Regions from separate parts of the Metabacillus rhizosphaerae genome, predicted to be linked through region 4. Evidence: riboswitches for the same ligand, from Rfam matches in the RefSeq annotation. Region 4 holds a riboswitch; each other region holds the start of a gene.
The links. A riboswitch is a leader RNA that binds a small molecule or an ion and turns the genes downstream of it on or off. The one in region 4 is predicted to bind cobalamin.
Positions count from the first base shown of each region.

Region 1 (7,572 bases), 2.5 Mb from region 4:
CTACAGTTCTTGAAGCAAGTAATTAAGAAAAAATTACCACCTTTTCTTTGAATATTAACGAAAGAATTATCCATAATACTTAGTAACATCAAGCAACAACGCAAGCGCAAGCAACAATTTTTCATGAATGGGTTACGCCAAGTGAGGCAATGAAACCAATAAGGTCTTCATAATGTTTGGTGCAATTCCAACTAACCCAACCAATACAACTTTTATGAGGAGATGAATGACAGATGGCACAAAACAGTTCAAACAGCAATTCGTCTAATCAACTTTTAGTACCAGGAGCATCACAAGCGATTGATCAAATGAAATATGAAATCGCTTCAGAATTTGGTGTAAACCTAGGTGGAGAAACAACTTCAAGAGCTAACGGTTCTGTAGGTGGAGAAATCACTAAACGTTTAGTATCTATGGCTCAACAATCTATGAGCGGTTTTTCTCAACAATAACAATTTAATAAATTGGCTAAAGAGGTTGGCACTTTGTGTCAGCCTCTTTACTTTTTAGAAAAGCACAAGGATAAATACCAGTCCCTGATTTAAAACTCAAGGCAATTTACATGTATCAAACAAGTCTATCTGACCATATATTATAAAAACGTACATGTAATGTTCCCTTTACTAAGCACTTAAATTTTTCATCATGTTCGTTTCACACAATAAAGGGGCTGATCGTTTATGTTTGATGCAGTAGATTGGAAGCTCGTTGGTTTTATCAGCTATACTCTATTCCATGAATATGTTGTTCATATACGCTTTCCGCAATTGTATTATTTGGAGCAAGCAAAGAAGAAGCTATAATTTATAGAATTCCCTAGAAGGCTGACGAAATGTCAGCTTTTTACTTTTATAAATTTTTATGCTTAGGATAAGTATTATTCCTCGATCAATACTGCGGTTCCATAGGCAATAATTTCAGAAGCATTTTGCATGACAGCAGAGGATTCTAATCTCATACATACAACTGCATTAGCACCTTTTGCCTTTGCATCCTCTACCATCCTTCCAATCGCTTTTTGTCTCGCTTCATCCATCATTTCAGTGTATTCTTTTAGCTCACCTCCAACAATTGTTTTTAATCCAGCCATAATGTCTTTTCCAATATGTTTTGATTGAACTGTACTTCCTTTTACAAACCCTTTGAATTCCTTTGTTTCTTTACCTGGTACTGATTCAGTAGTCACGATAATCATTTTTATCATCCTCCTTTTTCTCATCCATTCTAGTTTTTATAAACACAAAGAGCAACAAAAGCAAAGAGAAGAAATAAACATAAAACAGTCCAAATGCAACTTTTATGTTTATAAATAAAAAAATAATACCAGTAATCTGAGTGAAGATTGCAGTAATCATACTAATGTACTTTACTTTTTCCATCTTCAACTTCCTTTCTCATTCACTACTTTTACTATATCTTCATTTAGAAAAAAGATGAACGCTTTTTAACATTGATTCAATTTTTTTAAGTAATAGGTAATAAATAACATAGGGACTATATAACCATTTTCGCTTCTTTGTGTTTTCATTTCAAGTCACAGAGGTATTTAATCATTAACAAATAATACTAACATTTACACTTTGGAGGTATATATGAATAAATTAATGAAAATAAACCTACGTATGAAAAGACAATTAAGAATTGATCAAATATTAAAAATGACTCAATTGGCAAAATCTTATTCAGGAAAAATATATTTTCTTTCAAAAGGTAAAAATGTTATTGATGCTTCTAAATTCCCGTCTTTAATTACCTATTTATTAACTGTAAAAAATGGACAAGCTTTAAATGTCATTATAGATGGGCCTCTACCACATATAATCGTAAATGATCTCGAAGAAATTTGTTCTTCAACTGCTATAAAACAACGTCAGCAAGTTTTACAGCCTGCCATGAAAATAAAGCTTTAATTGCATTAGATTCCGAATAAAACATCTAGGAGGTGCATGTGACATGCTGAGAACGATATTTATGGTTGTGGGTGCTATTGTGGTCATAGGGTTTTTACTTAATTTGATATTCTAATAATAAATTGCATATAGAAAGGTTACGAACGATTACATTTTTTTAAAAAGGGTATTGAAATAACATCAAAGCTTTTGAAAGGATGATCGAAATGAAAGAATTTCAACATTTAGTAGTAGCTTTTGATGGAACTGAAGATAGTAAAGATGCTCTTGAGCTAGGAATTCATATAAGTAAGCAGTTACATTCAGAAATTTCAGTTGTTCATATTCATAAAAAAGGGATCTTCAATGGAGATTCTATTGAAGATAACATGGTTTTTCCAGGAACAAATAGCAGTTACCAAACAAATGACATGAGGCACTATCCAATTATGCCAGTGCCAACCGAACATAAAGACACAGAAGAGCATAGTAAGGAAACACAGGCTTTGGAAAGTGAAGCAAGACGAATATTGGATCATCATAATATTAAAGGAAATGTAAATGTTACCTACGGTGAACCTTCCGAAGCAATTGTTTCATTTGCAACTGAACATAATGCTGATTTAATCGTTGTTGGCAGTCGTGATATTAGTGGATTAAAACGTTTATTATTTGGTAGTGTTAGTGAAAAGGTTTCACATCGTTCTAACATTCCTGTATTAATTGCTAAATGATTATATATGAGGTAGACACTTATGATGTCTATCTTTTTTTATTTAGCAGAATCAATCCCCAACTACTATTTCAAAAAAATAGCTCTCTTCCTACTTTTTGTTAGTGAAGTGTGGAAATTCAAAACAATACATCAAAAACCCCATATAATCAATGATCAAACAGCACACATTAACATTAAGAACCTTTAATGATTGACATATATTATTAGATTGATATAATATTTTGTGGTGTACTTTTGTGCAAAAAAGCATAAAAGCGTTTAAGCCATAAAGGAGCAAGTATATGATTAGTGATAAAAAGACTTTTCAGTTTAAAGAAGCAGTTTCAATTTTATTTCTTATTTTGGCCATCATCTTTACCAGTCTATTTGTATTAAAGACAGAACCACATCTTGCCTTACTTAATTGTTTAGTTGTTGTGGCTTCTCTTGGGTTAATAAAACGTTATACATGGAAAGAGTTAGAAACAGGAATGATTAAAGGTATTCAGAGCGGAATTCAACCAATAATTGTGCTCGCATTAATTGGAATCTTAATTGGTGCATGGATGAGTAGCGGAACGATACCTACAGTAATGGTATATGCCCTAACAGTAATTAATCCGAACTACTTACTTATTACTTCATTATTTTCTTGTATGGTTATCTCAAGCCTTGTTGGAAGCTCATTTACTACAGTTAGTACTGTTGGCGTAGCTCTTATGGGTGCTGGAATCGCTATTGGCATACCTGCCCCATGGGTAGCAGGTGCTATCATTTGCGGTGCTTGCTTTGGTGATAAGATGTCTCCAATGTCTGATACAACAAATTTTGCATCAGGTGTTTCATCTGTTGAGCTTTTCACACATATTAGACATATGACCAAAACAACTATTCCTAGCATTCTTATTACAACTTTAATTTTTTTCATAATTGGGAGAATCACTCCTATCCATTCAGCATCACTGTCTGAAATGACAAACATGATAAATATAATTGAAACCCATGTCCAAATAAGTAGTCTTACACTGCTTTCACCAGTATTAGTTATAATTTTAGCCATTCGAAAGGTACCAGTCGTACCAGCATTAATCGTTGGAATTATTACAGCAGGGATAACAGCTGTAGGATTTCAAGGAGTAAAATTAAGCGAATTCCTTCATGTTTTACAAAACGGTACAACTTTCACAATTGAAAATGCGCAGGTTGTCAATATGATGAACCGTGGTGGACTTCAATCAATGATGTGGTCGATTTCACTCATCCTGATTGCTTTTGCTTTTGGCGGATTACTCGATATGTTAAACATCATTCCGACCCTCTTAAATGGATTGATAGAGCGCGTTAAAACAAAAGGTCAGCTGATTCTATCAACAGCTGCATCTTCGTTCGGGGTGAATTTATTAACAGGTGAACAGTACTTATCAATTCTCATTCCAGGCCAATCTTTTAAAGGCATATATGACAAAATGAAGCTTGAGCGTAAATACTTGTCACGAACACTTGAAGATGCTGGAACTTTGATAAATCCACTGATCCCATGGGGCGTAAGTGGTGCTTTCTTTGCTCAAACACTTGGTGTTCCAGTAATCGCCTTTTTACCTTTTGCTTTCTTTTTGTATCTATCACCTTTCTTTTCGATTCTTTTTGGATTTTTTAGTAAAGTAAAAACCACTTCTTAACGGATCTGACCTAGTAAGTCAGATCTTATTTTTTTCTTCCAAAATTCTATCGAAGTAGATAAATTTCGACAATTAGAAAGTATTGGTTGATTAATTTGCAAGTGTGCCTTATTATGTAAATAGAACAATTAACTACATATTGACAGAATCACAAACGTAAAAACTATATATTGTATCTTTGCAAGCGATAGGCGCCTATAAGGCTGAAAAGGGAATCTGGTGTAAATCCAGAACTGTCCCCGCAACTGTAAGTGTGACGAACTGAGATAGCCACTGTACATTATCATGTATGGGAAGGCCTCGTAGTAGGACGAGCACAAGTCAGGAGACCTACCTAAAGCTTGCTAAAGTTTCAATTTCTTCGGGGACTGAGAAGATGAAACGATAGTAAGTAATTATGGGCTTAACTAAATTCCTGCCCTTCTTAACTGTCGTTTTATCCGCTCATTCTCGAGCGGTTTTTTTATTTACCAAAAGATTATGGAGGAATTAACATGAGTACGACAACAACTACACCTATCATTATTGATAGCTTAAATGAAGAATCATTTAACGCAACAAAACTTACTACATTTATTAGCAGTATCCATCAACAATTCCCTTCACTATATATAGATAATTATCTTAACAGGATCAATAACACCCTTCTCCAGAGAGATTCCTATACGACTGAACAGCTCACAAATTTACTTATTTTAGAGGGATTATCTAATATTAATGAACAAGAGCCAGAATGGACTTACTTTTGCGCTCAAATTTATTTAACAAAACTCTACAAGGAAGCAGCAGCTAACCGTGGATATGACAAAAATCAAAAATATGGTAGTTTCAATAATCTAATTGAGATATTAGTTTCAAAGGGTCTTTACCACTCTAAGCTGCTTGATCTTTATACAAAAGAAGAAATTGAACAAGTTGGCTCATTTATCCAACCTGAAAAGGATCAGTTATTCACATATATTGGGCTTCGAACCTTAGCAGATCGCTACTTAACACGTGATTTTACAAAACAAACCTTAGAGCTTCCACAAGAAAGGTTCTTAATTATCGCAATGACACTAATGGCCGAGGAGCATAAAGAAAGACGCCTAGAACTTGTTAAACAAGCCTATTGGGCCATGAGTAATCTTTATATGACTGTAGCCACTCCAACATTATCAAATGCCGGAAAACCTATAGGGCAATTATCTAGTTGTTTTATTGATACGATTGATGATAGCTTACAAGGAATATTTGATAGTAATACCGATATTGCTAATCTTTCAAAATCAGGTGGTGGGATTGGTGCATACCTAGGAAAAGTCAGGAGCCGCGGAAGTGATATAAAAGGTTTTAAAGGTGTTTCATCTGGAATCATTCCTTGGATGAAAATGCTTAACAACACAGCAGTTAGCGTAGACCAACTAGGACAGCGAAAAGGTGCAATCGCTGTTTATTTAGATGTCTGGCATAAAGATATCTACTCATTCCTAGATTCTAAACTTAATAATGGTGATGAACGAATGCGTACCCATGACTTATTCACAGGTGTTTGTATTCCAGATATATTCATGGAGCAGGTTGAAGCCCGCGGGGATTGGTATTTATTTGATCCACATGAAGTTCGAAAAGTAATGGGATATAGCATTGAGGACTTTTACGACGAAGAAAAAGGGAATGGTAGCTTCCGTCAAAAGTACTGGGAATGTGTCGATAACGAACAACTTTCTAAAGAAAAGATTCCAGCTATTGAGATAATGAAACGTATTATGATCAGCCAATTAGAAGCAGGTACACCATATATGTTCTATCGTGATGAAGTGAACAGACAGAATGCTAATTCTCACAAAGGAATGATTTACTGCAGCAATCTTTGTACAGAAATCACTCAAAATCAAAGCGCTACAACTGTTGAGGAGCATTATACAGAGGACGGAAAAATAATTACCGTTAAAACACCTGGTGATTTTGTCGTTTGTAACCTCTCCTCTATTAATCTTGCAAAGGCTGTTACAGATGATGTTTTAGAAAGACTCATCCCTATCCAAGTAAGGATGCTAGACAATGTCATTGATTTAAATACGATTCCGGTTCTGCAAGCAAAGCTAACAAATGAAAAATATCGCGCAATCGGTCTAGGTACATTCGGATGGCATCATTTATTAGCTCTTAAACAAATAAAGTGGGAGCATGAAGAAGCTGTTAAGTTCGCTGACGAGCTATATGAGAAAATATCCTATCTTACAATTAGAGCAAGCATGGAGCTTTCAAAGGAAAAAGGCTCTTATTCCGTTTTTGCAGGTTCAGAATGGGAAACTGGTTCGTACTTCAAAAAAAGAGGCTATCAATCAAAGGAAAGCATATTCGATTGGGACTTATTACAAGAGAATGTAAAAAAGTTCGGAATTCGCAATGGATACTTAATGGCAGTTGCACCAAATGCATCGACATCGATTATCGCAGGAAGTACTGCTAGCATTGATCCAATTTTCCAAAAGGTTTATTCAGAAGAAAAGAAAGACTATAAAATTCCTGTTACAGTTCCTGATTTAAATGCAACAACAACCTGGTTTTATAAATCAGCTTATTTTATTGACCAGCTATGGAGCATAAAGCAAAATGCTGCAAGACAACGTCATATCGATCAGTCTATCTCCTTCAATTTTTATGTACAAAACAACATTAAAGCCAAAGACTTATTAGACCTGCATATGACTGCATGGAGTGAAGGGTTGAAAACAACTTATTACGTACGCTCAACCTCTAGTGAAATTGAAGACTGCGATTCATGTGCTAGTTAACGAACAAAAGCGCAAGCGCCTTGATCAGCCCCGACAAGCATAAGATGATTTAGAATAGAAGGCGTCCTTTGCCTTCAATTCTAAATTAGCTTATGACCTCGAGGGGCTAGGCGCTGGAGCTGGATGTCGTGCGCTTATCCACCGTACAAAATTTTATACTTTCTTAATTGTTAAGAAAAGCGCAAGCGCCTTGATCAGACTAAGGCAGGCATAAGACGCTCAGGAATAGAAGACGTTATTTGTCTTCAATTCCTGAGTGACTTATGACCCCGAGGGGCTAGGCGCTGGAGCTAGACACCGTCACTAAGTACAAAATAAATAAATTCTGAAAGTATTAAAAATTTGAAGCTGACCTTATTTTAAAAGGTCAGCCTCTCTACCCTTAATATAATCAATATGTTAAAAGGAGTCCCCAAATGGAAAACACAGCTTTAATTAAACGAAAAATCATGGATGCTTCCGCTCCAAATCGTTCAACTGCAATTATTAATGGCGAAAGCTCAAATGTT
Region 1 covers NZ_CP147403.1:5,648,370-5,655,941, forward strand. Annotated here, with positions in the region: gene WCV66_RS26725 (alpha/beta-type small acid-soluble spore protein) at 234-452, shown strand; gene WCV66_RS26730 (hypothetical protein) at 681-803, shown strand; gene WCV66_RS26735 (YbjQ family protein) at 878-1,195, opposite strand; gene WCV66_RS26740 (hypothetical protein) at 1,176-1,379, opposite strand; gene WCV66_RS26745 (hypothetical protein) at 1,593-1,910, shown strand; gene WCV66_RS26750 (universal stress protein) at 2,117-2,623, shown strand; gene nhaC (Na+/H+ antiporter NhaC) at 2,910-4,283, shown strand; cobalamin riboswitch at 4,456-4,636, shown strand; gene WCV66_RS26760 (ribonucleoside-diphosphate reductase subunit alpha) at 4,778-7,063, shown strand.
Region 1: it holds a riboswitch for cobalamin, as region 4 does, so the genes downstream of both, WCV66_RS26760 (ribonucleoside-diphosphate reductase subunit alpha) here and WCV66_RS15440 (cob(I)yrinic acid a,c-diamide adenosyltransferase) in region 4, are expected to answer to the same signal.

Region 2 (7,572 bases), 1.6 Mb from region 4:
TCAGTTACAGAGAGTCCCTTTCCTTTTTGGACTGTTTCAATTTCCCTTAACCTTCTTCTTAATAGAGGGACAAATCTCATCGAAAGCATTGCTAATAACGCCCATTGAGGCAGCCATCTCGAAAATAAGAATAAAAATTTATCAGCTGTAATAACAAGATTATAAGAAGTGAATAAGATCATAATCGTAAAAATTGATAATGCCGAGATCACACCTTGAATGATCGCTTCCAGCATAATAGGGTTACTGTACAAGTAAAATAAAATATGTGTACCGCGGTGGTTGACTAGGGGATTAATGATCAAGAAAAACAAAGCAAGGAAAGTTAGCATAATCATCCAACTTTTTAAGGTCTTCCCTTTATCTAACCGAAAATTAAATAAAATGAGCAAAATTGCTCCAACAAGCAAAAACACCGGATGCTTATAAAGCATGACCAGTGCAGTCGCTCCAACATAATAAATTAAACTAACGAATGGATGAAAAGAATGGATTCCTCTCGTCATTATTTACCATCCTCTTCATAATCTGAAGTGTAGATCCACTGAATAGAGTCACCACTTTTCACTTGAACAGCACCAGAGCTTCTGTCTAATTTGGCGCCATTACGTTTGACTGTCCAACCACTTAAAGGCCCGTGATCAAATTCAAATAGGTTGGCGATTCCCTCTACATACGCCCCTGATCCGCCACCAGTAACACTGATAGGAATACCTTTTTGTTTAAGAATTTTTGTTGTAATATCTAAAACCGTATTCCCTTCTTCCATTTCTACCTTTGTTGATGAAAGAATTGTCCCTTTTTGTTGATCTCCCACAATTGAAATGGTAACAGTTTGTTTTGGTGCTTCCTTTTTTGGTGGTGTAGCTGTTTGTTCTTTTTCTTTTTCTGTCTCTGTTTGATTAGAACTTTGTTCATTTGTTATGGTTTTTTTCTCAGCTATTGTTTGCGTTTTTTGTGTAGTAATTGACGTCTTATTTGTTACTGTTTCTTCTTTTTCCGTTGTAATTGTTTGATTGGTTGAAGATTCTGTTGTTGACTTTTGAGCTGTTGATTCCTTGGTCGGTTCCTTTGGTTCCTCTTTCGTTGTTACTACTGTATCTGAATCATCACTCGAATCATTTGTGGTTGATGTGCTCTCAGTAGATTCCTGTTGTTCTTGTTTTGATTGTTCCGCTTGTACCTCTATAGTTGTGGTTTCTTCCTTTTGCTCAACCTGAGCTTCTGAAGTAGTTTGCTCTACATTTGTTGTTTTTTCTTCAGCAATTGGTACCACTTCATCTTTTTCACAACCTGATAAAATTAAAATAACTGATAAAATAGCAATAATTATCACTTTATACATCCGCATTATAAGTACCTCCAATCATTTATTAATTTAATTCTAAGAATGCAACACCAAAAGCGCAAGCGCCCGTTTAGCGACGTATGGACTGGACTGAGCCGTAGTAGATAAAGGTAACACGAAGAGCGATAGCGATTCGATGTTGACTTATCGTACAGAGATGAGGGAAGTCCACTAGTCGCTGGGCGCTGGAGCTGGATGCCAAGCGCTTATCCACAGTACAAGAATTTTATAGTTTCCTAAACAACAGGAAAACGCCCCTCCAATTTGGAGAGGGCATTTTTTTGCGCTTTAGACTTTATTTGTTTGACGTCTATTTGAATAAACAAGAACTGTCGAACCAATCACTAGTAAAGTACCACCCGCTGCTAATAAATTAAATAGTGGGGTAGCTGTGTTTGGAAGAGGTTGCCCTTTTACTATTTCTTGAGCACTTTCCTTTTTATTTACTACTGTAGTAGCTTCTGATTTTGTTTCTGGTTGTTTTACTTCGTTCAACGATTCCTCAATTTCAGCTGTTTTTTCTGGTGTTGGCGTTACTTCATTATCAACGATTTCATCAGAATCTACGACTACTTCTGGTTTACTAAATCGATAAATCGAACCTTTATCTGTTAAGAGATAATCATATGCAGTTAACGCTAACAGAGCTTGAGTACTCGCCATCGTGTTAGTATCACCACCGCTTAGATGAGCAAAACCACCGTCTGACTGCTTAAATGTAAGAAGATGCTGAATAAGATTAACGCCTGTTGAAGCTCCTGAATCAAGGCTCGCAACAACCAGGTCTCCTGCTTGCTTGGTGAATCTCTCATCGGTTGGATCCACACCAACAGATGCTAAACCAATGATGACCTGTGCAGTTGTTTCACTAGCGTCACCACCATTTGTATCATCACTAAACCCACCATTGCTATCTTGGACACTAGAGAACCATTCGACTGCTTTATTGATAGCAGCTTGTACATTCTCCTGTTCTTTGTATGGTGCTAATGCTGCAAGCGCCATTCCAGTAATGTCCACACTAGGAGATGTACCAAATAGGGACCAGCCGCCCTTATTAAGCTGTTGATCAAGTAAATAGTTTACAAGTTTTTCTCTTGTCCATTTTGCATCACTTGGTATTTCATAGTTTCCACTATCATATGCTAGCAGTGCATAGATTACACCATTATTACCTTGTTTTATCATCCGCTCATTCGAGTGAATTTTTTCAACTAGATTGTATCCTGCGAAGTTCGTAGGATCAATTCCAGCTGCCGTTAATCCAATTACAAACCGCTCATAATCTGTTACATTTCGATAAATGCCTTCTTTTTCTATGATATCCTCTTTTAATCTATCAATATATTCTTGAGGTACATCTCCTCCAGCAACTTCAAGAGCTATTGCAGTAAAATCGTCATTTATAGCTTTCTTTGATAAATATTGTTTCGTTGATTGAACAGCAGTTCTTACTTGTTCTAGCGTGACTGGAGTTTGATCTGGTTTTGGTTCTTCTGTCCCAGTATCATCTTCTGGTGTTTCACCATCTGTTACAGGTTGCTCATCTTCACCATCATCACCAGTTTCATCCGGTGGAGGTCCCCATGATTCTACAACAAGCTTTAAATGGTCCCCATTTTTAACAATAGTAGAAGTAATCCCTTCTTGCATGTATTCGTCATTTAAGTATGTGCTCCAGTAATCATAGTCACCTAATTCAACCTTGCCGATGTTATTTACATAGGCAAAAAATTCAGAATCAACGGATGTATCTACACTAACTTCTGCCGTTTTACCAGCTAGTTTTATAGCATCGTATGCACTTGATCCATTCACAACTGATACCGTTTCTCTGAATACTACATTTTTATTTTTTTCGACCGCAGAAACTGTTATATCAACTGTTTCGGCTGGATAACTAATCACTTTAAAAAGTAGGCTATCTCCCTTTTCTACAACATAACTTGATGCTCCAACCTGTGCTCCTTCACCATTAATCATAAAGCCCCAATATTGATCACCTTCAAGAGGAATAGACCCAATATTATTGATAAATACTCCAAAATTAGGATCTTCACCATAGTCTAGAGCAACATCCTGTTTCTCTGTTTGTTCTTTTAATATATCAAAAGCTGTTTCACCTTCTTCAATCTCTACTGCAGTCATAGGCAATATCTTATTCCCAGCCTGATCTACTGCTGAAATTGTTGCACCATTTGTTAATACTGCTGCATCAACATGCTGTGGGAAAAATGATAAAACTTGAAAAAGAACTAATAAGGTAATAGAAAATAAAGCTATACCTCGGTTTGACAAATTTCGTTTGTTCAAAGTAAAAAGCCCCCTAATTATGTTTTCTTTCTATAAGAATAAAAGCACGAGAGTTACGATACCTTGCGCGCTTATCCAAAGTAGGATTCTGTGTACCTGAAAAATAAAAAAACACATCACTATACAGAGATGTGTGCTTGTCACAGGGTAAAAAATAGTAAAGTACATATGTATACCTGTGCTCAAACACCATCCCTATCCTCGTAAGTTTTGGTGATTTAAAAAAACAGGCAGGTCTCCTGGCTCATGATCAACACTCTTTTACAACCTTCCCAATATGAATAGTGGCATAATGCAAAGATCTCCCATTTACAGTGGCGGGACCGCGCCGGATTGTTCACCGGTCTTCCCTTTTCATGATAGACTTACTAGATCTATCAACCTATTTTTATCGTATTTAGTTACATTTAAGATTACTTAATAATAGTCTAGTATAAAAAGGGTGTCAATATTCGTCTCTTTCTCAATTTAAAAAAGGCACTCCCAGGACCAAACCCCTGGAGTACCTTTCCTGACTAATTATTTTGTTTCTCGATGCAATGTATGTTTTTTTAATCGTGGGCAGTACTTCTTTCTTTCAATTCGATCTGGATTATTTCGTTTATTTTTTGTTGTTATATAATTTCGATCCCCGGTTTCAGTACACGCTAATATTATATTTATTCTCATTTTATTTCCTCCTAATAAAAATTTAGTTTGATTTTCTTACGAATCTAAATAGCAACGGTAAATGAAGGTATTGGGTCAATAAACGTTGACCAATCTTGATTCATTTCTTCATCCGTTAATAAGCAATGATCTAGTGATTCCTCAACTTCAACACGATTCATATCAATACCAATCATAACGAGCTCTGTCATACGATCACCATATTTATCATCCCACTTTTCTAATAGTTCAGGTTCCTCTATGAGAACTTGTTGTTGTTCCTGCTGAGAATAAGTTGCGATCCACGCTCCTGCTCCTTGTATAATAATAGAGGGTCCTGCCTGAGAAAGTAATCCAGTCATATCATTTCGAGAGGCTAACCAAAAGAATCCTTTGGCACGGACAACATCAACTGGCCAATCCTCAAGCCAAGCCATCAATCTTTCAGGGTGGAATGGTCGTTTACGCTTGTATACGAATGAAGAAATGCCGAACTCTTCTGTTTCTGGCGTATGTTCTGTCATAAGCTCTTGTATCCATCCGGCAGCTTGACTTGCTTTCTCAAAATTAAACAGGTGTGTATTTAATATTTCGTTAAGGTCGACCTTAGAAAACACACTTTCTACCACTTTCGCCTCAGGATTTAATTTTTTAATAACTCTCTTTAATTCTTCAACATCTTCCCTATGGACTAAATCTGTTTTATTCAAAACAATGATATTTGCAAATTCTATTTGATCGATTAACAGATCCACGACTTCTCTCGTATCTGTTTCATCAGTTGCTAGCTTTCGATCCAAAAGTGTCTCTCCAGAAGCAAAATCGTACCAAAAGCGGTTTGCATCTACTACCGTAATCATTGCATCTAATTTACATAGCTCTGATAGATTGATCCCGAGCTCTTCATCCACATATGTAAATGTTTGTGCTACTGGAACAGGCTCTGAAATACCTGTTGATTCAATGACAAGATAGTCAATATCTCCTTGCTTTACAAGCTTCTCAACTTCAAAAATTAAATCTTCGCGCAATGTACAACAAATACAACCATTTTGTAGCTCGACTAGCTTTTCCTCTGTCTGAGAAAAACCACCCTGTTTAATTAATGAGGCATCAATATTTACCTCGCTCATATCATTTACAATTACTGCAACTCGCTTATTTTCTCTGTTAGCTAAAATATGATTTAATAAAGTTGTTTTTCCAGATCCTAAATAACCACTTAAGACTGTTACTGGTATTTTCTTTTTTCTCATTTGAACCCTTCTTTCTAGATCGTTATTATTACGATTTAAAGTCTATATTTTTCCTACCTATTTATTACGCACAACTGCTATCTTTAATTATGTGTAATTGGTCGTAATTAAATATCTTGTGGTAACATCACAAACAGTAATCATTACGATTTAAATTTTATAATAATATTTGCTCTTTTGCAAGCACCACTTTAGATTAAAGACATAGTAACCTTGCTATCATTCTCTTTAGGAGTAGACAATAATGCCTAATCTTACCTCCTTCCTGATCTAATTAAAATTACATGCGCGAAATATTTATATTCTATGTTTAGCAAGCTATTTAAATGGGAATTAAAAAATTAAGACAAAAAAGAGCTGACTCATTTATGCCAGCTCTAATCAAAACTTATAAATTCACGCGCACAACACGTCCATTAAATTTCTCTGCCCAATAACCACTACTCATATTAGCGATTGCTACACCAGTTGAACTTTGAGAACCGATGAATTTACCACCGCCAACATAAATACCAACATGGCCATCTGTTTTATAAGTATTAAAGAAAACAAGATCTCCAGGTTGCATATTACTTCTTGAAACTTGAGTTCCTGCGTGCTTTAATGAATCCGTATTACCACCTAAGCTAACTCCAACTGTTGAAAAGGCCCAATTTACAAAACCTGAACAGTCAAATCTTCCATTTGCTATATCGGAAGAAGATCTACCGCCACCAAATACATAGACAGAGTTACCAATATATTTATAACCTGCGCGAATCAAGTCGTTAACAGTACCATTTGGATTTACAGGTGTTGAAGCAACAGTTTTATTGCTGCTTGTAGATTTTTTTGAGCTTGATGTTGAATTAGAGTTTGAGTTTGCTTTTGAATTAGAGCTTTCTCCATTAGTTCCACTTGTTAACTCTACAGATGTTGATGCTGAGGTTTCTGCTTGAGCTAAGCTTTGTTGGACACTAGACTCTTGTAATGCAAGATTACTATCTTGCTGTTGCATGCTAGCTTTAGCAGCTAATGTTGCTGATTCTTCACTCTTAAGCTGTTCTTTTAATTGATCATTTTGTTCCTTTTGCTCAAGAACAAGAGCTTGCATACCTTCTAATTCTGTTTTCATCTCTGTTAGTTCTGCAAGTCTTTTTACCTTTGCAGCTTGTGTTTCCTTTAAGGTAGCTTGGTCTTCCTCATGCTGCTTTATAAGATCTCTGTCTGCTTCTGCAATTTTCCCGACTGCAATCGCACGGTTAACAAAATCACTGAAACTAGAAGAACCAACTAATACGTCAAAATAGTCAACATTTCCACCACTATGTTGATATGCAATAGCACGTTGTTTTAATATTTCTGTTCTATTTTTAATTGTCTCTTCTAAAACTGCGATTTCATTTTGCATTTTGCTAATTTCTTCATTAGCAACAGTTATGTCTTTTTTCGTTTGTTCCATTTTAGTGTTGTTATCTGCAATCGCCTGATCAACACGTTCAATTTGCTCATTTAACTTAGCAAGTTCTTTCTGAACATCATTTAGCTCTTGCTCAGCGTTTTCAATTTTCTCTTGAACTTGTGTGCGCTGTTGCTGAATTTCAGATAAGCTCTCCGCTGTTTCAGCTTTAGCTGAAGGAATAGCAAATGAACTGCCTAATCCAATCATGACTGCTAAACTCATGACTAGTAGTTTCTTTTTCGACATTTCTCTTCCCCTACTTTCAAATCTTATATGTATGAATACTAATTCTATATATCTATTTATCTTCAATACATTTAAAAATTATCATACTTTTTACTTATTTAGCCACAATAAGTAGTATATCATCAAAAAGTGACAAAATCATGTTGTTAATATTACAATTATATTTCAAATATAACAAAAGACCCTTTTTTTCTACTATAAAACCCGCAAACTATACTCTAACATATATCAAAATCTATTTCTAGGACCTATTAGTCATGTAAATAAAAGGGGCAAACACCCTAGTTTTTACTAGTTCTAGCTTCGTAAAACCAGTGCTC
Region 2 covers NZ_CP147403.1:1,547,680-1,555,251, reverse strand. Annotated here, with positions in the region: gene WCV66_RS07425 (energy-coupling factor transporter transmembrane component T) at 1-506, opposite strand, end outside; gene WCV66_RS07420 (DUF4430 domain-containing protein) at 506-1,351, opposite strand; gene WCV66_RS07415 (DUF4430 domain-containing protein) at 1,637-3,661, opposite strand; cobalamin riboswitch at 3,873-4,062, opposite strand; gene rpmG (50S ribosomal protein L33) at 4,181-4,330, opposite strand; gene WCV66_RS07405 (GTP-binding protein) at 4,375-5,565, opposite strand; gene WCV66_RS07400 (NlpC/P60 family protein) at 5,954-7,252, opposite strand.
Region 2: it holds a riboswitch for cobalamin, as region 4 does, so the genes downstream of both, WCV66_RS07415 (DUF4430 domain-containing protein) here and WCV66_RS15440 (cob(I)yrinic acid a,c-diamide adenosyltransferase) in region 4, are expected to answer to the same signal.

Region 3 (7,572 bases), 710 kb from region 4:
ATAGAACAAATGACAGTAGGAGAAAGAGTAAAACAAGTACTTCTTCGCGGTCTAAAAGGACTCGATAATATCTTGGGAAATGAGAAGAGAGAGGACTTCAACCGTCTTTAGTTGAAATCCACTCTCTTTTTTACTTTTGTAAATCCTGCTTCGTTTTTTCACTTCTAATATTTATATCCTTCGAGAATTCTGTATCCTGCTTTTTGTTATTGGGGTATTTGTTTTTTCGTTCGCGGTTATCATTGCGGTTTGTCATTTTTGTACCTCCTCTCCTTGGTGATCATAACTATTATGTGCAATAGAAATATTTTTATTTTCTATCTAATTTTCATTTTTTACATACTCCATGATGATTAGAGAATAATAATGTCGACAAAAAAATTAGGAGTTATTTTTATGGATCAGAGGCTATTTAAATGGATAAATGACTTAGCAGGAAAAAATACTTTCTTAGATAATATCATGATCTTTGCCTCAAATCAGATGCGCTATATTTTCGGATTTGTTTTATTTTTACTGTGGCTACGAAAAGGTCAAAAAAGGAAAGTATTTTATCGTTCATTGATTTCGCTCATGATTAACTTATGTATTAATGTTCTAATAAAGCAATATAAATTTAGACCAAGACCGTTTATAACCCGTAAAGCCAATCTTTTAATTCCTTCAAAACTTGATTCAACTTTTACAAGTAAACACACTTTGCTGGCCTTTTCTGTTTCAACGATGATCTATCTTTCCAACAAAATTGTAGGCTGCATTATGTTGGGGTTATCAGTACTAATTGGTGTTTCACGAATATGGACGGGGGCTCATTATCCGTTTGATATTATTAGAAGTGCTTTTATAGGTTGTATAGTAAGTAATATTATTAATATGTCTTCGCTTATAAGAAAATAAATGTCAAAAACAAGGATGATAGGAGGATATAATTCTTTTATCATCCTTGTTTTTATTCATAAAGAACGAATTAATTAAAAACCGCCTTCACCTGGTGTAAATGGTATATCTAATTTATTTTCTACTGCACGGAGTCGTTGGTTTAAACGGTTTAATCTACGAGTATGTTGTTCAACTCTATCATTAACTTGTGTTACTTGCTGGTTTACTCGGTTGAATTCGCGATTTAATCGATTGAATTCCTGGTTTAATCTTTTGTGCTCTTCGTTTTGTCTTTTTAATTCGTTGTTAAGTCTTGCCAATTCCCGTGTTTGTCGTTCATTTTGTCGTTCTAGTGCAGCTACTCTTCTTTCAAGAGCTGGTTGTCTAGTATCCTCAAATTGTTCCTGATGTTGAACGAATGGAGGATAGTCATTTGGACTATAAAAATTAGGTTGCTGTGGGATAAACTCATGATAATATCCGTATCCGTATGGGTTCATGAAGGAAACGCTCCTTTTTTTATATGGTTGAAATCCTTATAAGTTTATGTGGGTTTTAGCGGACTGTCACGGCTCATGCCTATTTGTATGGGCCATATCTTCCTAGTTATTTCTCGGGAAAGCGCAGAAACCAACAAGATGTTACATGTTATTCGATTTTTAAATGAAATTTGTAGAGAGATTCTGGTTAGTATGAATCGTGATGGAAATCAATTTAATTACATAATAATGTTATGTAAACAAGAGTGTAATTATATACAACCTAGCATAGTAAGAAACGATATTTAGAAAAAAAACTTGCTAAATAACGAAAAATGATATAATCTAAGTCACATGTTTTAAATATATTTTAAAATTTAATAATGTTCAGTCAATGGGTGTTAAAAGATAATAAAGACTTTTAACTTAAAAGGGAAGTTCGGTGTAAATCCGACACGGTCGCGCCACTGTTATGGGGAGCTTCATATCGCAATCCACTGTTTCAAGCATGAAATGGGAAGGGATATGAAGTGAGGAACCTAAGTCAGGAGACCTGCCTATTGTGTGCACTTATTACCTACGCGAAATAGGGAGGAGTGGTGGTCATATGTTGAACCCTTTTATTCATTTCAACTCTAGTTAACTATGTCTATCAATCGTCTCTCTATTAATCCATTAGAGAGGCTTTTTTATTTGAAAAATAAACTACATAGAAGGAGTTAATAAAATGAGTATAAAAAGTTCAAATATCGGTTATCCAAGAATTGGTGAGAATCGTGAGTGGAAAAAGATTTTAGAATTATTTTGGTCAAACGAAATATCTGAGGAACAGTTTTATAGCGAAATGGAACAAATTCGCTTATCACATCTTAGAAAACAGAAAGAAAAAGGAATTGATCTTATTCCTATTGGTGATTTTAGTTATTATGATCAAGTGTTAGATACGGCTGCAATGTTTGGACTTATACCTGAGCGCTTTAAAACCGGTGAAAAAAAGATTTCCCTTAAAACCTATTTCGAGATTGCTAGAGGAAGCAGCGGGAAAATTGCGTCAGAAATGACGAAGTGGTTTAATACAAATTACCATTATATCGTGCCAGAGTTAAAGGACGCAAAGCCTACTTTATTAGAAAATCGTTTACTTAACTTGTATTTGGAAGCTAAGAATAAGTTAGGAATACATGGTAAACCGGTTATCCTTGGTCCAATCACATTACTTTCTTTATCTAAAGGATTTGATGAGCAAGAAAGAGCTGAGTTATTAAATTCACTAATAACCTTATATATAGAAGTATTTAAACAACTAAAAGAAGCTGGAGCAGAATGGATTCAGATTGATGAACCAATCTTGGTTAAGAATGTAGAGAAAGAGATAATTAATGAGCTTAAAGAAGTATATACAGCTTTCCAAGGTGGAGTTCCAGATGTAAAGTTCATCCTTCAAACCTATTTTGAAAGCATTGAATTTTATGAAGAGATAACTCAACTACCAGTACAAGGTATTGGTCTTGATTTTGTCCACGATGAAGGTGTGAATTTTGAAAATATAAAAAAATATGGTTTTCCAAATGACAAGGTGCTTTTTGCAGGTGTCGTTGACGGCCGTAATATTTGGAAATCAAGCTTAACTGAAAAAGCTTCTCTATTGAAAGAATTAACTAGCTTCGTTGATGAAAATCAACTTATTGTTCAGCCATCGTGTAGTTTGCTTCATGTTCCAGTAACGGTAAAAAGTGAGCAACAATTAGACACGCAAATAAAAGATGCATTAGCATTTGCTGATGAAAAGCTTGAAGAAATTGTCTACCTAACAAAGTTTGTTAACGATGAATTAGGTATTGCTGAACTAGAAAGCTATGATCAAGCAGTTCATTCGTTGAAAAATTCTGCACATCGTAATGTTCAAATAGTTCATGACGCGATGAAAAATAGGAAACATGACTCTTCATCACGGATTGATTCGAAAATTCGTAAGGAATTACAAGCAGAACAATTTCAATTACCAATCCTTCCTACTACAACAATTGGTAGCTTCCCTCAAACAAAGGAAGTACGTAAACAACGATTGAAATGGAGAAAAGGTGAGCTATCTGCTGCGAAATATGAGCAATATATTCAAAGTGAGATAAAGAAATGGATTGATATTCAAGAAGAGCTTGGATTAGATGTTCTTGTTCATGGTGAGTTTGAGCGTACAGATATGGTTGAGTTTTTTGGAGAAAAACTAGAAGGTGTCGCGATAACGAAATTTGGTTGGGTTCAATCGTATGGCTCCCGTTGTGTTAAGCCTCCTGTTATTTTTGGTGATGTTTATGCAATAGAAAACATGACCGTTAAGGAAACCGTATATGCCCAATCTCTAACAAAAAAACCAGTGAAAGGAATGCTAACTGGACCGGTAACGATCATAAATTGGTCATTTGTCCGTGATGATATTAGCCGTACTGACGTGTTAAATCATGTAGCCTTAGCGATTCGCGCGGAAGTTAAAGCACTTGAGGCAAGTGGAATTAAGATGATTCAAGTAGATGAAGCTGCTTTACGTGAAGGGTTACCATTAAAAGAAGAAAAAACAGAAAACTACTTAAACGCAGCAGTTTATGCATTCAAATTAGCTACATCATCTGTGGAAGATAATACACAAATTCATACACATATGTGTTACTCGAATTTTGATGATATTATTCATGCAATCGATGAACTTGATGCAGATGTAATCTCAATTGAGACATCTAGAAGTCACGGTGAATTAATCGCTTCCTTTGAACAACATCATTACAATAAAGGAATTGGTTTAGGTGTTTATGATATTCATAGTCCACGTGTTCCAACAATTGACGAATTATCACAAAATATTAAACGTGCACTTGAAGTATTGGATTACCATGCTTTTTGGGTCAACCCGGACTGTGGCTTGAAAACAAGAGGGGAAGCTGAAACGATTGCAGCATTAAAGGTAATGGTTGATGCGGCTCTCAATTATCGAGAAAAACTTCATACTGTTGAGACTGTTAAAATAAGTATTTTAGAATGATAAAAAGACTTAATTAGATAGAAGAAAGAGGGAAGGCACTACTACTGTTTTGGTATGTAGTGCTTTTTTGTCTAGAAAAACAATACTTTAGTATTATGTAACATTAGTTTTAAATATTGTGCTTATTAGTTTTGTCTTGTATTAATGCTTTATTATGATTTAAGCTTACATTAACAGTTTCACTGAGAAATCTATGTAATCCATGAAAATAATGGATTACATAGATTTCTATGAACTATGAAGTTATTTTTCTTTGATCAACAAGATAAAATTCAGAAAAAATTAATAAGTATCACTTATAAGGAAAAAAGCTAAAGGAGGTACATAATGGAACATTATCAAATGTATATTAACGGAGAGTGGAGAGGGGAAGATTTACCAACGATCGAGGTTATGAATCCGGCTACAAACGATTTTTTTGCGACTGTTCCAAATGGAGGAAGAGTGGAAGCTGCGCAGGCTGTTGAAGCGGCAAATAATGCCTATAATAGTTGGTCAGCATATTCTGCCTATGAACGTGCAGACCTAATTCACAAATGGCATGATTTAATCAAAGAACAATTAATAGATTTAGCGAAAACAATGACGATGGAGCAAGGAAAGCCATTAAAAGAAGCGATTGGTGAAGTTAACTATGCAAATGGATTTTTATCATGGTATGCAGAAGAAGCAAAGCGGATATATGGCGAAACAATCCCTGCTACTCAACGAAATAAACGTCTTTTTGTGCAAAAGCAACCAGTTGGAGTAGTCGCAGTTATCACCCCATGGAATTTTCCTGCTGCAATGATTACAAGGAAGGTAGCCCCTGCACTAGCAGCTGGATGTACAGTTGTGATTAAACCTGCAGAACAAACGCCGATTACAGCATTAAAATTAGCAAAGTTAGCAGAAGAGGCAGGAATTCCTAAGGGTGTAATTAATGTTGTCACAGGGAGTGCTAAGGAAATTGGTGAGGTCTGGCTCCAGGATGACAGAGTACGAAAATTAACGTTTACCGGATCAACAGAAGTTGGAAAGCTCTTGATGCAGCAATCAGCACAAACTGTTAAAAAGCTATCATTAGAATTAGGTGGGCATGCACCTTTCATAATATTAGAGGATGCAAATATAGATAAAGCAGTTGATGGCGTGATCGCAGCAAAATATCGAAATGCAGGGCAAACTTGTATTTGCGCAAATCGCATTTATGTACACGAATCAATTTACCAAGCTTTTATTGAAAAACTAGTTCCAAAAGTAAACGAATTAACAATAGGCAATGGACTTGATGAAGGGATCGATATTGGACCACTTATTGATCAAGCTGCGGTTGAAAAAGTAATTCTACACATCGAGGATGCAGTATCAAATGGGGCCAAAGTCGAACTTGGTGGTACAAGAAAAGCAGGTTTATTTATAGAACCTACAATTCTTTCCAATATAAATGATCATATGTTGTGTATGAAAGATGAAACATTTGGACCAGTTGCTCCTATTACCACATTCAAAACAGAAGAAGAAGTGATCAAACGAGCGAACAACTCTATCTTTGGTTTGGCAGCATATGTGTTTACAGAAAATATCTCTAGGGGAATAAAAGTAACAGAAGCCCTTGAATATGGAATAATCGGCTTAAACGATGGACTTCCTTCAACACCTCAAGCTCCATTTGGGGGCTTCAAGCAAAGTGGAATAGGTCGTGAGGGTGGCCATCATGGCATTGAAGAATACTTAGAAATAAAATATATTTCACTTGGATTATAGTATCTATGAGAGCTTAGCTAAAATTAGCTAAGCTTTTTTTAATGTCTGGAAATTATAAAATTCTAGTACTGTGGCTAAGCCATAGGCATCCAGCTCCAGCGCCTAGACCTTCTAGGGTCCTTCTATTCATGAGCGTCTTATTTGCCCGAGGCTGTTCCAGGAGCTTGCGCTATTGTTCGTTATTCATGTAAATAATTCAGGATTTGTGAGTAGTGTGATAGTGAAAAATTGGTTCAAACCAAGTTAGAAAGAGCTACGAAATAGTGGGGTGATTCAATAAACGAGGAAATTGATTCAAAAAATCAGAGTAGTGGTTAAATAAATGAGATGAGGGATTCAATAAAATGAAAAAGTGGTTCAATACAAGTGAGAAAAGAGCTCGAATAGTTTGTTGATTCAAAAAAAGTGTCGTGGTTAAAACTCGTCCACATTGATTGTTCTTACTAACAAAAAACAATTTTAATAGTAATAGATTCATAATCAATAACATAGTAATAAAAGTGTCGTGATATTAACAGTGATAAAGAGAACCCAATACTATGACACTCACACACACAAACTAACTATTTTTAGAGTTATTAAATAATAATTTTAAATATTAAATTATAATTATTATAAAAAAGTATTGATTTTTAACTGAGAGATGTTATTATAATATCATGTTCAAATAATTGATGAGGTGATTCTTAAATGACTAATAACAGACTTACTACAAGCTGGGGTGCTCCAGTAGGGGACAACCAGAATTCAATCACAGCAGGAGATCGCGGACCAACATTATTACAAGATGTACACCTTTTAGAAAAGCTTGCACATTTTAATAGAGAACGAGTTCCAGAGCGTGTAGTACATGCAAAAGGTGCAGGTGCTCACGGTTACTTTGAAGTAACAAATGATGTGTCAAAATATACGAAAGCTAACTTTTTATCTGAAGTAGGGAAACGTACACCTTTATTTATTCGTTTTTCTACGGTTGCTGGTGAACTTGGATCAGCTGATACAGTTCGTGATCCACGCGGATTTGCAGTTAAATTTTATACAGAAGAAGGTAACTACGATATCGTTGGGAATAATACACCGGTATTCTTTATCCGTGATGCAATCAAATTCCCTGATTTCATCCATACACAAAAAAGAGATCCACAAACACACTTGAAAAATCCTAATGCAATATGGGATTTCTGGTCATTGTCACCAGAAGCTCTACACCAAGTAACAATCCTTATGTCTGATCGTGGCATACCAGCAACATTACGCCACATGCATGGTTTTGGTAGCCATACATTCAAATGGACAAATGCAGAAGGTGATGGAGTTTGGATCAAATATCATTTTAAAACAGAGCAAGGTGTTAAAAACATCAGCCCTGAAGTTGCGGCTAAAATAGCAGGTGAAAATCCTGATTATCATACAGAAGATTTATTCAATGCGATT
Region 3 covers NZ_CP147403.1:3,851,045-3,858,616, reverse strand. Annotated here, with positions in the region: gene WCV66_RS18815 (DEAD/DEAH box helicase) at 1-68, shown strand, start outside; gene WCV66_RS18810 (hypothetical protein) at 131-256, opposite strand; gene WCV66_RS18805 (phosphatase PAP2 family protein) at 397-897, shown strand; gene WCV66_RS18800 (hypothetical protein) at 972-1,379, opposite strand; cobalamin riboswitch at 1,738-1,934, shown strand; gene metE (5-methyltetrahydropteroyltriglutamate--homocysteine S-methyltransferase) at 2,086-4,392, shown strand; gene WCV66_RS18790 (NAD-dependent succinate-semialdehyde dehydrogenase) at 4,720-6,138, shown strand; gene katA (catalase KatA) at 6,829-7,572, shown strand, end outside.
Region 3: it holds a riboswitch for cobalamin, as region 4 does, so the genes downstream of both, metE (5-methyltetrahydropteroyltriglutamate--homocysteine S-methyltransferase) here and WCV66_RS15440 (cob(I)yrinic acid a,c-diamide adenosyltransferase) in region 4, are expected to answer to the same signal.

Region 4 (7,572 bases):
CGTCATTATGAAAAATACCGTGGAAATAAGTTCCGATACACGTTTCCATGGAATTCTTACTTCCATCCTTTCGATCATTCAATTGAATGAGAGGTTCTATTTGAGGGGCATGGGTTGTGGTACCCATATGAATTTCATATCCTGCTACTTTAACATTAACTCCAAATAGCTGTATTGTTCCTGTTGAACGTACTGTTGTCTTCTCGTTTGTTAATAACGTTTCTAATTGGAGCATTTTCAATCCTGCTATGCTTTTGATTTTTGATTCTACTTGAAAAGGATCTTCTATTCTGTCACCCAGCATTTGATATCCACCACATATTCCAAAGATGACCGCCCCATTTTGATGTGCTCTGATGATTTCTTGTTCTAAGCCTTTTGCTCTTAAAAACAAGAGATCCTCGATTGTGTTTTTACTTCCAGGTAGGATAATGATATCAGGCTGCTCAAGTTGACGTGCATTTTCTACTAGACGAACATGAGTATCCTTTTCAGATAGGAATGGATCGATATCCGTGAAATTAGATATTCGTGGAAAGTTAATAACTGCAATATCTATTTCTTTGTCAGTATCTTTTTGTTTACTATACGTACTTAAACTTAAGGAATCCTCTGCATCAATTAACAAATCATTAATATACGGAATCACACCTAATATTGGTTTTCCTGTGTATTTTTCAAACCATGTTAAACCTGGTTCAAGTAGTGAAAGGTCACCACGGAATTTATTAATAATCACCCCGACAACTCGATTGCGATCTTCCGGTGAAAGTAACTGCAATGTCCCTACTAGACTTGCAAAAACACCGCCTTTGTCAATATCACCTACTAAAAGGACAGGGGCATCTGCCATTTTAGCAATACTCATATTAACTAGCTCGCGATCATTTAGATTTACTTCCGCAGGACTTCCTGCCCCCTCTATTACAATTCGTTCAAACGACGAAGCGAGATTTTGATAGGATTCTTCAATAATTATTTTCGCTGTATCATAATAGTCGCTGCGATAGTTTTGCGCTTTCATGCTTTTAAGAGGTTTCCCATGCACAACAATTTGCGCTTCGTTATCTCGTGTTGGCTTAATTAGAATTGGATTCATCTCTGTTGTTGCAACGGTCTCAGCTGCTTCTGCTTGAATTCCTTGTGATCTGCCAATCTCTTTTCCATCAAGAGTAATATAGGAATTCAACGCCATATTTTGCGATTTAAATGGGGCAGTTCGAAAGCCATCCTGAGCAAAAATTCTACACAATGCTGTAACTAGTATACTTTTACCAGCATCTGAGTGTGTGCCCTGAATCATGATAGGAATTGCTTTACCGTGAGCCATGTTTCTTCATCTCCACACATTTTTCAATAAAGTTTTCCACTAGCTCTGGACAGGATGCAAAATGAATATGGGTATAGCCAGCGATTAGATTCTTTGTTAAATAGCCCTCTTCACCTTCACCAAATACCCCTTTTGTATGGTATGCATTTCGTCTTGCATTACTAGAATAGTAGGAAGAATAATGGTACTCATGTCCCCGAGCGGTGTGCTTCTGTGTAAGCAGAAAATTTCCCGGTAGACCTGTAATCTCCCGATAACCAATTGCAGCTAACTTGTCACCCATTTTTATTTTTCCAGGAATAACCCCGACCATAGGATATTGTTTGTCTTCAATCGTTTCGATTGATTCTGCTAAATACATAAAGCCACCACATTCAGCTAACGTAGGTAGTCCTTGCTCGATCCTTTTTTTAATCGATTGATTGGCTGCACTTTGCTCTGAAAGCTCTTTCGCAAATTGCTCTGGAAAGCCGCCTCCTATATAAAGTCCGTCTGCCTCTTCAGGGATCGTCTCACCTTTTAATGGTGAAAAATAAAGACATTCAGCACCATAGGCTTCAAGTAATTCAAGGTTTTCTTGATAATAAAAACTAAAGGCTCTATCCTTCGCAATTGCTAGCTTGACCCCTTTTGATGAGCGTTGTTTGAAAATTGAATCCGTTACATTACTCTCTAAAGGCTTTCTCATACTAAGTTGTAACAATTTATTTACATCGATTGTTTGTTCAACTAATTCACCTAACTTTAAAAATAGCTCATTCAAATCACCACGCTCTACTGAAGGCACAAGACCAAGATGTCTTTGGGGCATCTTTACGCTAGAATCATTTAATAAGTAGCCACAAACTGGAACACCACATTCCTGTTCAACAGCTTCTTTTATTATTTTGTAATGGCCAATACTTCCGACCTTGTTTGCAATAACGCCAACAATATTTACATGTGGTTCAAATAATTGATACCCTTTAACAATAGCTGCAGCACTTCTAGCCATCTTACTGCAGTCAACAACTAATAATGTAGGACAATCTAGCAACATACTAATCTCAGCTGTCGAGCCTTGATTTGAGTCAGCTGATTTACCATCATAAAATCCCATTACACCTTCGATAATTGAAATGTCAGCACCATTACTACCCTGTATAAATACTTCTTTCAACACATCTTTAGAAAACATCCAACTGTCTACATTACGAGATGGCCGTTCCGTAACCGCGGTATGAAAGCTTGTGTCTATGTAATCTGGACCACATTTAAAGCCTTGAACATTGAGACCTCTTTTTTTTAGTGCAGCCATTAAACCGATTGTAAACGTAGTTTTGCCAACTCCACTTGATACTCCTGCAATAACTAAACGTTGTGACATAGCTCTCCCTCCTATTCGAAAATTAGAATTCGATTCCTTTTACTGCTGGTATACCTTCGTCATAATAATGCTTTTCTACATCTACGACTGAAACTAGGTCTGCCAATTCTTTTATTTCTTCCTTTGCATTCCTACCTGTAATGACAAGATGAACATGTGGTGGCTTCGTTTGAATAAGCTCTTTTACCTCATTGATTGGGAGAACGTCATCAATTGGAAATGAATCGATCGCAAGTGCGTTATTTAGTTCATCTAAAATTACTACATCATATTTTCCAGACATAACGGTCTCTTTTGCAATCCTCCATGCTGACTCTAATGCATTTCTATGAACCTCTGGAGTTTTTGTCCATGTAAAACCCTCACCCAGCTGAATCATTTCAACTCCTAACTTTTCTAGCGATACTTTTTCTCCATACGATCTTCCTTTTGATTTTATAAATTGTAAAATCTTTACTGACATTCCCTGACCAACTGCTCGTACTGTAAGACCGATTGCGGCTGTTGTTTTACCTTTACCATTGCCTGTGAAAATGAGTGTTAATCCTTTTTGTTTTTCTTCCACCTGATATTCCCCCTACCAATTTATTGAACAAAAAAACGCCTATCCAATACGGAAAGGCGAGAGTTTAAAAGAATAGTAGTTAATTCGAGTGTCCTCTAATTAATTTCTCCTCTTATTCTTTCAATTCCCTTTTCCTCGAAGGTTACTTGATTTGGACAAATAGGCAGGTCTCCTGGCTTACACATCATTGCTTTTACAACCCCCTTCCCATAACATGTGTTACAGTGGGTTTAGGTTGTTTCACTCCGTGATTACAGTGGCGGGACCGCGTTGGATTTACACCAACTTCCCTATTATTCTTACCATAGTTAGATGTTATTTTTAACAATGGTAAGAACCTATTTGCTACTATTCGTTTTATTGAGTCTACGTAATTATAAGAGAATTGATAATGATTGTAAACGGACACCGGTCAAACTCTTGTGTAGGTATCCTCTTAAGTACTTTATCTCATCTCTTTTTATTAGGTGCAAAGTTAAGTAAATAATTAGTGATGACAAAAATCCTTTTATCTAGATTTGAGTGAATATATGCGAGAAGGAAGTTTTTTGTTTTCCTTACTGATCTGTACGTATTTTTCCTTTTTCCGTAACAGCAAACTTTCGTGTCATCGACTTAATATTTTCTACCTTGCGAAAACGCAGAGCTGACCAATCCTCGTCGATAGCTATTTGTCGAACAGGCTCGTAGCCTTCATTGGTAAGCGTTTTAGTTACACTTTCACGACTGCAATCTGACCCTTTGTAAAGTTTTGATGATTTCTTAGGATAGCAAAGCCAAAAGAGAGCATCTTCTTTTACATAGGCTTCAGCGCTACGAGCAAAAGTTTGCAACTCCACAATAGATGTACCGAAAACTTGTACAAAATCATATCCTTCATCCTCAGCATTAATATGTATTTCACCTTCAAACCCAGTCATAACCTCTTCATATGCTTTTGGTGCATTTATAATTAATATATGTTGTCCTTGGTCTTTAAATTGTAGCTTCTTAATAACCGGATGAATATCTGACATTTTTATTTCATTCCTTTCTTTTGCTCTTACAAATCTGAATCAATATAATCTCCCTATTTATATCATTACATAATTCTTTAATCAACATTAAGAAAACAAAAATATAAGAGAGTCAAAAGACTCTCTTATGATTTCTATATTTCACTTTTTCTCAACAGCATGTCCACCAAATTCATTTCGTAATGCTGCTACAACTTTTCCAGTAAATGTATCATTCTCCAAGGATCGATAACGCATTAAGAGTGACAGGGCGATTACAGGAGTAGCTGCTTGTAAATCTAATGCAGTTTCAACTGTCCATTTCCCTTCACCTGATGAGTGCATGACTCCTTTAATATCTTCCAATTTTCCATCTTTTGAAAATGCACTTTCAGTTAACTCCATAAGCCATGAACGGATAACTGAACCGTTACTCCAAACTCTAGCTACTTTTTCATAGTCATATTCAAATTCACTCTTTTCTAAAACTTCAAATCCTTCACCGATCGCTGCCATCATGCCATATTCAATTCCATTATGAACCATTTTCAAAAAGTGACCACTACCAGATTTCCCAGTATATAAATAGCCTTTTTCAACTGCGGTATCTCGGAAAATTGGTTCTACAATCCTCCAAGCCTCTGGATCTCCACCTACCATATAATTTGCACCATTACGAGCACCTTCCATGCCACCTGATGTACCTGCATCAAGAAAGCTTACCCCAATTTTTTTGAATTCTTCAGAACGGCGAATTGATTCTTTATAATGTGAATTACCAGCCTCAATGACAATATCTCCGGCTGTTAAGAATGGGGTCACATCGTTAATTAATGAATCTACAACTGAATGTGGGACCATAATCCACAATACTCTTGGCTTTTCCAACGATTGAACAAGTTCTTTTAAACTTAAAGTACCTTTGGCACCATACTCTTTAATTTCCTCGATCGCACTTGAATTTATATCGAACGCAACAACTTCGTGATTGTGGTCAAGAAGATTCTTGCTAATGTTTAATCCCATTTTCCCTAGACCAATGACTCCTACCTTCACATTCTCTACCTCCTAGCAAAGTTATTCGAATTTAATCACACTAAAAATGTTACAAAAAAGTTGTTCCTTTTAATCATTAGCTTTCTTGAGGAGCAACCTTTGATGATTCAAGAGATTTTTTGTCTAACCACCAGCCAAATCCATCCTCTTCAAGTAATCGATGAGAAGCATCCGGTCCATAGGATCCTGATGGGTAAATATGAAGAGGAACAAGATTTTCTTCAAATGCTTCTAGAATAGGTTGAACCCATTTCCAAGATAGTTCAACCTCCTTCCAATGAGCAAAGAAAGTAGCGTCTCCTTCAAAAGCATCTAATAGTAAGAGCTCATAAGCTTTTGGAACATCGTCTTGGTCAGCTGAAAATTCGATGTTTATTGGCTCGATTTTTCCATCCTTTAATGGATTTTTACTATTTAATTGTAAAGATACTCCTTCGTTTGGGTTAATCCCGATGATTAATAAGTTTGGTGTTGGGTCCTCGTTTTGATTAACATATAACTCTTTTAAAGGATTTTTGAATTCAATGACTATACGTGTGGACTTCTTCTTCATTCGTTTGCCGGTTCGAATATAAAATGGTACTCCCTGCCAAAAAGGGTCATCTATCCACAATCGAACGGCAACAAATGTATCATTTTTAGAAGATGGTGTAATTCCAGGTTCTTCTATATACCCGATAACTGATTTTCCATCAATTTCACCTGAACCATATTGACCTCGAATAACATCTGAACGAACATTTTCTTTTTTCAATGGACGAACAGATTCAATGATTTTCTTTTTTTCATTTCGAATATCTTCTGCAGTAATTCGTTTTGGTAAATGCATGCTTGTCATCATTAACAATTGCATCATATGGTTTTGAAACATATCGCGAATTGCGCCAGCTTTATCATAATAGCTTGCTCTTTTTTCGACTCCAACTGTTTCACTTGCAGTAATTTGAATATTGGCAATGTGTTGATTGTTCCACAGAGTTTGAAATATCGGATTTGCAAATTCTAATGCCTCCAAGTTTTGCACCATCGGTTTACCTAGATAATGATCTATCCGATAAATTTCCTCTTCTTGAAAGGTAGTGCTCAATTTCTCGTTTAATTCTTGAGCTGATTTTAAGTCATGTCCAAATGGTTTTTCAATAATAAGACGTTTCCATCCTCTAGTCGATCCCAACCCACTTTTTTTAATGTTCAAGGCAATGACATCAAAAAATGTTGGAGCAACAGACATATAAAACATCCGATTCTCAGGAATATTCAATTCCTCTTCACGTAGTTGAATAAGATTAAGTAATTTTTTATACTCACCTTCATTTGTCACATCTAATTTACAATAACGAATGGATGGAAGAAAATCTTTTAATTTCGAATAATCATTTGATCCACCTTCAGAAAATGTATGTACAGATTGTTCAACATTCTCGTGAAACTCCTCATCTGATAATTCAGTTAAACTTACTCCAATGAAAGAAAATGAAGGAGGCAATTTCTGATCAACATATAGACTGTATAGTGCGGGGATAATTTTTCGTTTAGCTAAATCCCCTGTTGCTCCAAATAAGACAAAGGTCATAGCATCCATTTAGATTCCTCCAGTTGTCGAGATCAGATTCTTTCCTTTTTATTTTAATGTGTCCAATCGAGCGTTTATTATTTTCAACATCTACCACAACATTGGGAAATCAACTTGGAATGAATATAATAGGAATGCAGAACATAATGATGTTGAATAAACCTAAAAATTCAATTAACTATAATATAGTTATGTAAACTAATTAATGATAACTCTCGATATAACTCGAAAAACTCATAAAAAAAGAGCCCAATCACAAATGATTTATTTACAATCATCTAAGCGTTAGGCTCTTCTTGATTTATTTCCACCACATTTTAAATGTAATATTAGTAGAGCTTTTAGTTAACTTGATTTCATTTAAATATTATTAACTAGACTTTAACCATTTAAAAAATCCAATCGATCCTTTTCCTTCACATGTTGAACATGCAATGACACCCTCACCAGAACATGAATCACACTTGTGATTACCGAAATCAAAACCTTCTCCAGAACAGTTCTGACAGTTTATTAATCTACTACCATCACAGCTTTTACACGTCATGTGGTTCCCTCCTGCTTCTTCTAATTAAGGAGCAGTATTTAACTAAAAAGTGTAGTTTCAGATCTGAATTCTTTTGGATTTATGCTCCCATATAAGTATATTTATCCCTAAGGCATCTTATGATTTTACCAAGTTACAAA
Region 4 covers NZ_CP147403.1:3,142,731-3,150,302, reverse strand. Annotated here, with positions in the region: gene WCV66_RS15450 (cobyric acid synthase) at 1-1,330, opposite strand, end outside; gene WCV66_RS15445 (cobyrinate a,c-diamide synthase) at 1,317-2,696, opposite strand; gene WCV66_RS15440 (cob(I)yrinic acid a,c-diamide adenosyltransferase) at 2,719-3,261, opposite strand; cobalamin riboswitch at 3,406-3,618, opposite strand; gene WCV66_RS15435 (DUF3052 domain-containing protein) at 3,819-4,277, opposite strand; gene gnd (phosphogluconate dehydrogenase (NAD(+)-dependent, decarboxylating)) at 4,419-5,312, opposite strand; gene zwf (glucose-6-phosphate dehydrogenase) at 5,389-6,894, opposite strand; gene WCV66_RS15420 (hypothetical protein) at 7,256-7,432, opposite strand.